Bremerella alba: one gene and its partner. The protein of the gene in region 1 interacts with the protein of each later gene in a pairwise test. Links are inferred from orthologs where the notes say so. Each region holds a gene or a part of one and is shown in the gene's direction. Other genes may lie near its edges.

Region 1 (7,872 bases):
GTCGACGCATTGCTGCAAAGCGAGCACAACACGGCCAAGGTTAGCCTGCGTAATATTGCCAGCATGACGGCCAAGTACTTCCGTGTGAAAGCGGCCGACATGAAGGGGAGTTCACGGCGGCAAAGTATTGTCCAAGCCCGCAGCGTCGCCATGCTGCTGGCTCGGCAGCTCACCGAAGAAAGCTTAAAGGCAGTCGGAAAACATTTCGGCGGCCGCGACCATACCACCGTGATGCATGCGGTGAGCAGTATGGAAGCCAAACTCAAGAAGGATATCGCTCTGAGAGAAGCCGTGCACGAACTGCGAGAGAGCATCTTGCAGCGCAGTGCGGGGTGAATTTCGAAGCGGGAGTTGAAATCGAGACAACATCGCTCGGTTCGAGTTGTTATCAACCGATCGCGTCGACTCGAAGAATAAACGAAGATTTAAGCATTACGTAATTCGTATTATCGCGTCCGCCCAGCGGACCCTGCAGGAGAAGTAGTGGAAAAGGTGTTGGTTTCATGTGCACGAATGTCGACAGCAAGTCGCTTTTCAATGCCTGAAGAAACGACCGACGCCGCTAGCGAACTTGTCGACGGCCAACTGACAGGAAAACAACGGCCTAGCGCCAGGTTTTTCACACAGCTGTCGACTTCGTTTACCCCGAAGATGCCCGAGCGAAACGCACCTAGGACGTTACTTATCGACAGCTCGAAGGGTCGCCTTACTACTACTACTCTTTCGAAATACTACTAAGAAGACATTTGTTGGATTAACGAACTCCATGAAAATCACGTTCGATCGCGAGAAGTTTCAAACAGCATTCCAGACGGCGGCCATGGTGGCACCTAGCCGCAGTCCTAAGCCAATTCTGCAAAGCGTTAAACTCGATGCCACCGAGAAGGCCACCATTTTGATGGCCACCGACATGGAGATCGGGGTGCGTATCGAGGTCGAAGGCATCGAAGTCGAGCAACCCGGCAGCATCGTTTTGCCAGTGGCTCGGTTTGGTTCTATCTTGAAGGAGGTTCGCGATGAGCGACTCAGCGTGCAGCGGGAAGAATCACGAACTGTCGTGCAAGCCCAGCACAGCAAGTTCACCCTGTCGAGCGAAGACCCCGACGAGTTTCCCACCGTGCAAACGTTCGCCGAGGGTAAATACCATGAAGTATCGGCTCGGGTTCTCAAAGAACTGATTCGCCGGACCCTCTTTGCCACCGATACCGAAAGCGGCCGTTACGCCCTGGGTGGTATCTTGCTGGAACTAGGCGAAAAGAGCATCACCGCGGTAGCAACCGATGGCCGCCGCCTGGCCAAGATGGAAGGCCCTGCCACGCAGGTTGATGGTCATGGTAATAGCGATGCGATGACAATCATCCCTTCGCGGGCCATGCAGTTGATCGAGCGCAGTCTGACCGACTTGGACGCTACGGTGCAGATTGCAAGCCGCACCAACGACGTGCTCGTCAAAGTTGGCCCAGCCACGATTTATGCCCGCCTGGTGGAAGGACGTTTCCCCAAGTGGCGCGATGTGCTTCCCGAGAAGCGCGAAGCGGCCCTAATCGAGATGTCGGTTGGCCCAGCGTTCGCCGCGCTTCGCCAGGCAGCTATTGTGACGTCCGACGAGAGCCGTGGGATCGACTTCACGTTCGGTCACGGCTCGATGATCCTTTCTAGCAACACGGCCGAGGTGGGAGATTCTCGCGTCGAGATTCCGATCCCTTACGACGGCGAGAATGTCGAGATCACGATGGACCACCGCTTCGTGCAAGACTTCTATAAAGTGCTGGGTGGCGAAAACAACTTCACCCTCAACATCCAGAACGCCGAAAGTGCTGCCCTGTTCAGTACAGACGACAACTACGACTACGTCGTCATGCCGTTGGCACGCGATCGGTAATGCTTTAACGATTAATGAGTTCTGGTTAGCAGGAATTTAGGGTTCGCTCGACGTACCTCATCAGTCCCAAAGGGGTGACTGGTAGAGCAGCCTACAGTGAGACAAACGGAATGACCCAATCATGAGCCAACGCCAGCCCGGCAAATTGCAATCGATCAAAGGAACCTTGGCCCAGTTGATGGTCCAGAAGGGTTACGCCCAGGTTCAGACGGCCGATGCCACGCAAAAGGCCTGGGACGTGGCTGCTGGCCAGCGACTGGCCGAGCATAGCGTGGCCGGCAATGTGCAGCGTGGCACCCTGTTGGTGATGGTCGCCAACTCGACAATCAGCCAGATGATTAGTTTCCAGAAGCCAAAGATCCTCAAGTCCTTGCAGGAACAACTGCCCGATCACGGCATTACCGATTTGAAAATTAAAGTAGGGCGGATTGATTAGTTCCGCTCCTGTCCCCTCGCCCCTTGGGGGAGAGGAAAGAGGAACGACTTTGCGAACAACTCCCCGCCTAACACAAGTTAACCAATAACAATTCACCTAGTTAACCGATACAGTTAACCCCTCACCCTAACCCTCTCCCTTCAGGAGAGAGGGGACAGGAAAGAGAAACGAAAAGCCAATATGACCGAATCGAACGAACCTCAAGATCAGCCGCCTGGGGACATCGAAAACAAGGAAGCCGCAAAGCAGGCCGAACAGGCCAAGGCCAAATCGGAATACGGCGCGAGCGATCTCGAGCACCTTTCCGACTTGGAACACGTTCGTGAACGCCCGAGTATGTACATCGGCGACCGCTCGACGCGTGGTTTCCATCACCTGGTGTACGAAGTGGTCGATAACTCGATCGACGAAGCGATGGCCGAATTCGCTACCAGCGTGATCGTGACGATTCACAACGATAACTCGGTCACGGCAGAAGATGACGGTCGCGGCATTCCGGTCGACCGTCACCCGCAGCTTTCCGAACAAGTCGGCCGCGACGTCTCGACCCTGGAAGGGGTGATGACGGTGCTGAAGTTCGGCGGCAAGTTCAGCAAGGGTGCCTACCAAACCTCGGGTGGTTTGCACGGCGTGGGCGTGACGGTGGTGAACTTCCTGTCCGAGTGGTGCGAAGTGGAAGTCTACCGCGATGGCTTCGTCTGGCAGCAGGAATACGAGCGTGGCGTGCCTCAGGGGCCCGTTCAAAAAGGCCAGCCGACTAAGAAACGCGGCACTAAAACGACGTTCAAGCCTGACAGCCAGATCTTTAATGTCAGCAAGTTCAATCACGATATGTTGGCCAAACGCCTGCAGGAACTGGCCTTCCTGAACAAGGGCGTCAAAATCATCTTCATCGATGAACGCACGCAGGAAAAAGACGAGTTCCTCTACGAGCAAGGCATCATCGAATACATCGCGCATCTCAACCGGTCGACCAACGCGCTGCATCCTGATGTGATTTACCTGAACGGAGTGACCTCAGGGGTCGGCTACGAAATCGCTTTGCAGTACAGCGAAGAGTACACCGAGAATCTCCATTCGTACGTGAATAACATCAACACGCACGAAGGGGGTACGCATGTGTCGGGTTTCAAGACGGCCCTGACGCGGACGCTGAACAACTACGCGAAGAAGGAGAACATGATCAAGGACCTGGCCTTGTCCGGCGATGACTTCCGGGAAGGTTTGACAGGGATCATCAATACTCGCGTGCCAGAGCCGCAGTTTGAAGGACAAACTAAAACCAAACTGGGCAACAGCGAAGTCGAAAGCTATATCAACTCTGGATTCGGCGAGTTCTTCGCGAAGTACCTGGAAGAGAATCCGAAGGTTGCCAAGATCATCGTTCGCAAGGCGCTTCTGGCCGGGCAAGCACGCGAAGCGGCTCGTAAAGCACGCGATCTGCTGCGAAACCGAAAGGACGCCCTCAGCGGTGGCGGTCTGCCAGGCAAGCTTCGCGATTGCATCAGCAAAGAGATGGAGCGATGCGAACTGTACCTGGTGGAAGGTGACTCGGCCGGTGGTTCGGCCGAAGGGGGACGCCTGCGAGACTTTCAGGCCATCTTGCCGCTGCGAGGTAAGATCATCAACACCTACAAGGCCCGCGAAGATAAAGTGCTGGCCAACGAAGAAGTCCGCAGCATGATCCAAGCCATCGGCGTGGGCATTGGGATCGACCAGGACATCAACAAGCGTCGGTACAACAAAGTGGTGATCATGACCGATGCCGACGTCGACGGCTCGCATATTCGCACGCTGTTGTTGTCGTTCTTCTATCGCCAGATGAACGAACTGGTCGCCGGCGGGCACGTCTATGTCGCCCAGCCGCCGCTGTTCCGCGTGGTGCATAAGAAGAACATTTGGTACGTCCAGACCGAAGAGGAAATGAAGAACCAGCTGCTGGACAATGGTCTGGCCGACTGTGCTTTCGTGGACGATAACGGCGACGTCATCGAAGGCGAAAAGATGGAAAAGCTTTGCCGCTCACTTGCTCCGCTGGAAGAAGCGATCGTTGCGTTGGAACGACGCGGCATCGGCCTCAAGATTCACGCGGTGCGTCAAGACCCGGTCAGCCAGAAGTTGCCGGTCTTCCACTTGGTGATGGGTCGTGAAGAACATTGGTTCTCGTCGAAGAAAGACCTTGATGCTTTCCTGAACGAGCGCGGTCTTGATGTCGAACCGGACACGAAGATTCCTGACGAAGGCGAAGTGGTCGACGGGGAAGTGCTCAGCGCAGAACCAGATACCAACGGTCAGCCGAAGGAAGAAGAACCCGAGATCGAAGCACCCCACATCGCCGAACTGCATGAAGTGCGGACGATCAACATCAAGCTGGGAGAGATCGCCGAACTGGGCTTCGATATCCAGGCCCTCATCCCGCAAGAACGCACCGGCAGTACCGAGTCGCGCTATAAGCTGCGTCGCGGTGAAACAGAAACGGGCCTGGAAGACCTGCGAGGTCTTCTAGCCGCCGTCCGATCGGCCGGTGAACGCGGCATGCAGGTAACTCGCTTTAAAGGTCTGGGCGAAATGAACGCGGAAGAACTTCGCGAAACGACCCTCGACCCACAAAACCGAACCTTGATGCAGGTCACCATGAGCGACGCGACCGCCGCCGACGATATGTTCCGCATCTTGATGGGCGACAAGGTCGAACCTCGCCGCGAGTTCATCGAGAAGCATGCTTTGGATGTGCGAAACTTGGACGTTTAGTGCGGAACGCTTTGTTGCCACTTTCTCGAATGAGATTCATAGGAGTCGACCTAGTCGACTCCTTTTTTTATTCGCTGCGATACTGATTAATCATCCGCTGCAGTTCCGCAGGATCGGCTGGTTTGACCAGGTGATGATCGAAGCCGGCATCTTTGGTGCGCTCGCGATCTTCCTGTTGTCCCCAGCCTGTCAGGGCAATCAGGAGGATGTTCTTGCCCCAGTCTTGTTGGCGGATATACCGTGCCGCTTCATAGCCATTCATTTTGGGCATGCCGAGATCCATCAGGATGATCTCTGGCTGAAACTCCTGGGCCATTTCGATTGCTTGCTGCCCGTCTTCGGCGGTTTCGACGGTGTTGCCCAGCATCTTAACCACTTTGCTGAGCATATCGGCGGCGGCTTTATTGTCGTCGACCACTAACACACGAGACTTTACTTTTGCCGGCGAAAGACCTTCGATCGGTAGCTCGATTTGTTGCGTCGGCTGGTCTTCTTCTCGTATGGGTAGGATAACCGTGAACTGGCTCCCCTTTCCTTTTCCCTCGCTGGTTACCGAGACGGTTCCTCCGTGCATTTCTACCAGGGATTTGACCAGGGTAAGGCCGATCCCTAAGCCTGAGTAGCGACGTTCTATGGAACGATCGACCTGAGTGAACATCATGAAGATGCTCTCTACCATGTCGGCCGGTATCCCAATTCCCGTATCCCGGACCTCGATGGCTACGTGATGGGGATCCGCTTGCTCGACCGAAAGGGTGATCTTACCTCCGTCAGGTGTGTATTTAGCAGCATTGTTCAAGAGATTCGATACGACCTGAGCGAGTCGATTAGGATCGACGTGGATCGTGATGTCGTTGTTATTGATTACCTCCAGCCTATGTTTCGAGTCATCGATCAGCGGTTGAGAGGTTTCCACCGCGCTCTCGAGGATGTCGGATATCTTGATGTCGGCTTTGCGTAGATTAAGCCTGCCGCGCGTTACTCGAGAAACATCCAACAGGTCGTCGACGAGCGAGATCAGCTGCTTGGTCTGTCGCTCCATCGTCTCGCGGGTTTCATTCAATAGCTCTCGATCGTCGCTGGCCATTTTCATCAGCTCTAAGCCCATGCGGATGGGTGCAAGCGGATTGCGGAGTTCATGAGCCAGGGTCGCCAGAAACTCGTCCTTCCTGCGATCGGCGTCGGAAAGCTGAGCGGCGACGGTTCGTAGTTCTTCCTGAATTAACTGCTGCTCGCTGATATCGGTGTTGGTGCCAAACCAACGCACGATTTCACCGTCCGCATCTTTCAAGGGAAGGGCACGGGTTAGGAAAGGTCGGACCACACCGTCAGCACCGCGAATCGGAGCGACAATGTCGACTTGCTGGCCTGTCTCGATGCTCTTGTCCCAGGCTGCTTTTACCTGCGGTAATTTTTCCGATTGAATACACTGGGTCCAACTCCAACCGAGGCAATCTTCCTGCGAGAGGCCGGTGTATTCGTACCAACGATGATTGAACCAATCGACGTAACCGTCGGCGCGGGTCATCCAGGCCATCTGCGGAATGGCATCGGCGAGTTGGAAGAACTCGGCCTGGCTTTGTTTGAGCGCTTGTTCCATTTCGCGGAGGCGCGACTGGTCGAGTACGAAGCAAATGTATTGCCCGGGGCGATCTTCAACCGGCGTATACCCCAGCGTAATCGGCACGCGAGTCCCATCTTTGGCGATATACTCTTTGTCGTAGGGGAGACATGCCCCATGTTTGTCCGCGGTTTCGATTCCTTCGATGTCCCGCGGCAAATACTCTGGCGGGGTCATGTCGTACCAACGCATGCCTTCCCTTTGCCAGTCTTCTTCCGAGCAGCGGAGCATGCGTAGCAGTTCTCCGTTGACCTCCAGCCATTTTCCTTCGGCATTTGCCACACCGACGCCGACGATATTCGAGCCGACGAATCTTCGCCAACGTGCTTCGCGCTCTTTCAGTTCCGCATTCGCTTTGTTGAGTTGCTCGACACGTTGGTGAACGCGTTGTTCTAACACTTCATTCGAGAGGAGCAGCGCTTGTTCGGCTTCCTTGCGAGCTTCAATTTCTTTTTCTAGCTCTTTCGAGCTTCGTAGTCGTAAGACCTTAGGAATGTTGTAAACAAGCGCCACTAACGTTGCCCAGGAAACGATCGCGGTCGCCAATTTTAGAAGACCAGCCAGTCGATAGGCGGGCCACCAGAAAATGATCGCCTCCATCAGATGCGTCAGGCCGCACAGTAGGATGAACGCCACAAACAGGATGAACACGCGTCGAAACGGTAGGTCTTTCCGCTGAAACAGAAAGTAAGCGAGTATTGCGGGAATAGCAAAGTAGGCCCCCCAAATGCCAACATCCGAGAGGATATGCAACCAACCGTGACCGGCGGACCAGTCTCCACAATGCCAACGCTTAGGAAAGTCGGACGTGTCCAACAGATTCAAGAAGAAGTTCATGCCTGACCATCAAAGTGGAACGACGAACGGTCGTCGCGGGAAAGAAGCGTCTCCTGCTCATGTTTTCCCCGAGATAGATGAGGCAGGAGTGAGCTCTCATTCTACGTACGCTAGGTAACTTAAAACAGTCGTTACTCGCGGAATGGATCTCGAAAGATCGGATTTGCGGCTAGTGCACAAAAAAAGGCCCAGTCTTGCGACGGGCCTTTTTGGGATCATCAAGTTGAGCCTGATCTTTACAGCATCGGTTGACCCGTTGGGTCTTCGTCGCTGGGGGACGAGTTCGTTTCGTCCTTGGTGGCCTGGCTATCAGCAGCAGCTTCATTTTCCTTGTTCGGAGCCGGT
Region 2 (3,979 bases), 210 kb from region 1 along the record:
GTGGTGTCCCTGTGCATGCCACAGGAGTATCTCCGCTCTTTCAATCGCCGCTGAAAGAGCAAGCGATTCCCGTACTGCTTGAGAAGGTACGTGACCCACGAAGTGCGGTGGCGATTTATGCAATGCACGACCTAAGACAGTTGCTGCGTTCTGAACCAAACCCCGAGCAATTAGCACCGCAGATTGTTCCGGCACTTTTGCTTCTCTTGAAACAACGCGACATACCTGGCGGGGTGGTTGAACTCTTGCAAATGGTAAAAGCGGATCCAGAAGTGATTCGGCCCCATCTCTTGAAGATAATACGGTATGACGAAACGACATCGGTGATCCGCGGAGCATATTGGTTGAAGCAAGTGGACCCATCTTTTGAGGTCACTCCAATCTACATCGAACATATGAAACGCAGTCTTCGCCCTTCCAAGCAACTCGTTCTGTCCGGAATAGGTCTGACACATTTCCAGCCAGGGCGTCTGGAGATCGCCCTGAAAAGGGAGCTGCTTGATGCGATAACACCTGAAGAAAAAGCATCGCTTCAAGCGTGGATCGAGCTGGTGGAACAAACGGCCAAGGATTCCCCAAGGGGCCGAGTGCCAGCCTGTTCCGACTTGAACTAAATTCAAAGGAACGAGCGGATTTCGCGCTGGCGAGGGGGCAATTCGCGTCGCTTTTCGGCTCTTCTTCGCCACGGTCGCTCCGTCCAAAATGGCCGCCTCGTAAGCCACTATCTCGCAACCACTTAGCACTTCTGCTAATTGGCTTCCCCCTAGTAGTTCCAAGCCATCAGATTTGGTACATTACGGTGTGCTTTTTGAAAGGCTTGAAACGGCTGGGGGAACGTGGTTTTTCTCGGTGTTTTGGCTACTTTTCAGCACCCTCGCAACCTCGCAGATTGACGGCCGCGCCGGGCCTGTTTTCCCGCCGCGCAGGATAACCTCCGAAAGGACGCTCACTTGGCAACGGACGGTAATAACCCCAACGGTAATGGTAGTGATGGCGGGTCGCCGGAAGACCCCACCAAACTGTTCACAATGTCGATTGAGGACGAGCTCAAGGAGAGCTACCTGACTTACGCCATGAGCGTGATCGTCAGCCGTGCCTTGCCCGATGTTCGCGACGGGCTGAAGCCTTCGCAACGGCGGATTTTGGTGGCGATGAACGACCTGAACCTCACTCCGGGGTCATCGCGGGTTAAATGCGCTAAGATCAGCGGCGACACCTCGGGTAACTATCACCCGCATGGTGAGTCGGTCATCTATCCGACGCTCGTCCGTATGGCCCAAGACTGGAACATGCGTTACGTGCTGGTCGACAAGCAGGGGAACTTCGGCTCGATTGCCGGTTTGCCTCCGGCTGCTATGCGATATACGGAAGCTCGCATGTCGGGCTTCGCCCAGCTTCTGCTGGAAGACTTGAAGCTTGATACGGTCGACTATGTTCCGACCTACGATGAAGCTCGCACCGAGCCGACCGTTTTGCCGAGCAAGTTCCCTAACTTGCTGGTCAACGGGGCCAATGGTATTGCGGTTGGTATGGCGACCTCCATTCCGCCCAATAACCTGCGCGAGATCTGCCAGTCTGTCATTCGTTTGATTGACGAGCCTGATACGTCTCTGGACGAGATTCTTAATATCGTCCAGGGGCCTGACTTCCCAACCGGCGGCATCATCTGTGGCCGGGCAGCGATCCGCCAAGGTTACAAGACTGGCCGCAGCACGATCGTCGTTCGCTCGCACACGACAATCGAAGAAGCCAAGAGCGGCGCGAAGATCATCATTCACGACATCCCTTACCAGCAGACTCGCGACCGCGTGGAAGAAAAGATCGCCGCGCTGGTCAACGAAGGACGCATTCAGGGGATTCGCTCGGTCAGCAACCTTTCCGACCTGCAAGAACCGGTGCGGATTGTCATCGAGCTGAAGCGTGACGCCGATCCCGACATCGTGCTGAATCAGCTATACCAGTTCTCGCCGATCCAAGATTCGTTCTCGATCATCTTGCTGGCGCTGGTCGACGGCAAGCCGCGGACGATGTCGATCAAGGAAATGCTGGAGGAATTCATCCGGCACCGCGTGATCGTCATTCGCCGTCGCACGCAGTTCCTGCTGGCCAAGGCACGACAGCGAAAGCACACCATCGAAGGTCTGCTTCTGGCGCTGGCTGACATCGACGAAATCATCCGCATCATTCGCGCGTCGAAGACTCAGGCTGAAGCCAAGCAGCGTTTGATGGGCGTCGAATGTCCTGCTTCGATGATGGCCCGGGCCTTAGGCGAAACAGGGTTCTCGCAGTTCCAAATGGAACGTGGTGAATCGGATGTCTACTTCCTGACTTCGGTTCAGACCGATGCGATCTTGCGGATGACGCTCGGTCAGTTGGTGAACTTAGAGCAGGAGAAACTGGCTGGCGAGCACGCCAAGCTTCTCGAGGAAATCGCCGAGTACCTGCACATCTTGTCGGACGAAGCCAACATCCTGGCGATCATCCGCGAGCAGATGGAAGAGATCGACCGTCGCTTTGGTGACGTTCGTCGCACCGAGATCTCGCACGAAGAGATCGGCAACATCGATCTCGAAGACCTCATCGAAGAAGAAACGATGGTGGTCTCGATCAGCACCAAGGGGTACATCAAGCGAACCCCGGCCAGCATCTACAAAGCCCAGCGCCGCGGCGGCAAAGGCATTAAAGGTGCCAAAAGCGAAGAGGAAGATCCAATTCGCCACTTGTTTGTCGCCTCGACCCACGCCTACGTGCTCTTCTTCACGACCAAGGGGAAGGTTCTGTGGCAAAAGGTGTATGACCTGCCGAATCTCAGCCGCGAAAGTCGCGGCCGGGCCGTGGTGAACCTGCTGCAACTAGAAGAAGGCGAACACATCGCCGATTGTCGCGCTGTGCGTGATTTCAATATGCCTGATCATTGCCTGGTGATGGCCACTCGCAAAGGCCTGGTTAAGAAGACCTTGCTCGAAGCATATAGTCGCCCCAAGAAGAACGGCATCATCGCGATCAAGCTTAAGGAAGACGACGAATTGATCGATGTTGCCATCACCAAGCCGGGTGACGAGCTGGTCCTTTCGACCGAAAAAGGCATGGCTATCCGCTTCCGTGAGAGCGATGCCCGAGCGATGGGCCGCAACTCGAGCGGCGTGAAGGGGATCAACCTCACCAAGGGCGACAACCTGGTGGGTATGGTCGTCGCCGATCCGGACGCTCAGCTTCTAACAGTGTGCGAGAACGGTTACGGCAAACGTACCAATTTCGGCCCCGGCTTGGCGATTCAGGAAGATGACGGAGCGGACGACGGTAGCTCTGAAGATAGCGGTACGGATAACGATGCTGCCGAGAACGGTGCAGCCGAAGAAGAGTCGACTTCCGGCAGCGCTCGATACCGCACGCAAAAGCGCGGCGGCAAAGGCCTGCGAGACATTAAAACGACGGACCGCAACGGCAAGGTGGTCGCGGTGGCTCGCGTCGACGACTCGGACGAAATCTTGATGATGACCGCCCGAGGGAAAATCCAGCGGATTGCTGCTGGCGAGATCAGCATGGTCGGTCGTAACACGCAAGGTGTTCGTATCATGTCGATGATCGAAGGGGATAGTCTGGCCGCCGTCGTTCGTGTTCCGAAGGAAGACGCCGACGACGATGAAGTCGTGGAGACAGAATCACCCGATTCGCCGGCTCCCGAGTCAGCACCCCAAGCAGTCGACCAGCCCGCTGAAGCCGCTGAAGAAGAATCGGGCGACGAGGAATCTGGTAGCGAAGATTCGGGCGAGGAGTAGTCCAGCATGCGAGTGGCACTAATTACCGGAATCACCGGGCAAGATGGCGCGTACTTGGCAAAGTTTCTGCTGGCCAAGGGGTACCAGGTCCATGGGATGGTGCGACGTGGTAGCACGCTTCCCTTTGAGCGGATTGCGGATCTGACCGAGAAGATCACACTGCATCAAGGGGATTTGCTCGACCAGATGGCACTCAATCG

Evidence for each region.
Region 2: the proteins of HOV93_RS03175 (region 1) and gyrA interact in binary tests that used the Escherichia coli proteins (3 or more experiments, as listed by UniProt). The link is inferred for Bremerella alba from one-to-one orthologs.

What each region holds. Positions count from the first base shown.
Region 1 is NZ_JABRWO010000001.1:793,602-801,473, reverse strand. The notes cover bases 2,120-5,283. They hold HOV93_RS03175 (DNA gyrase subunit B), read left to right. Parts: upstream 2,120-2,498; coding sequence 2,499-5,069; downstream 5,070-5,283. Other genes in these bases: HOV93_RS03170 (PAS domain-containing hybrid sensor histidine kinase/response regulator), read right to left, coding at 5,137-5,283; HOV93_RS03180 (DUF721 domain-containing protein), read left to right, coding at 2,120-2,318. Also shown: HOV93_RS03190 (DnaA/Hda family protein), read left to right, coding at 1-336; dnaN (DNA polymerase III subunit beta), read left to right, coding at 767-1,882; more of HOV93_RS03180, read left to right, coding at 2,004-2,119; more of HOV93_RS03170, read right to left, coding at 5,284-7,527; HOV93_RS03165 (hypothetical protein), read right to left, coding at 7,764-7,872. UniProt on the Escherichia coli protein: DNA gyrase negatively supercoils closed circular double-stranded DNA in an ATP-dependent manner to maintain chromosomes in an underwound state.
Region 2 is NZ_JABRWO010000001.1:584,339-588,317, reverse strand. Bases 667-3,979 are described here. They hold gyrA (DNA gyrase subunit A), read left to right. Parts: upstream 667-1,028; coding sequence 1,029-3,779; downstream 3,780-3,979. Other genes in these bases: gmd (GDP-mannose 4,6-dehydratase), read left to right, coding at 3,786-3,979. Also shown: HOV93_RS02295 (hypothetical protein), read left to right, coding at 1-614. UniProt on the Escherichia coli protein: A type II topoisomerase that negatively supercoils closed circular double-stranded (ds) DNA in an ATP-dependent manner to maintain chromosomes in an underwound state.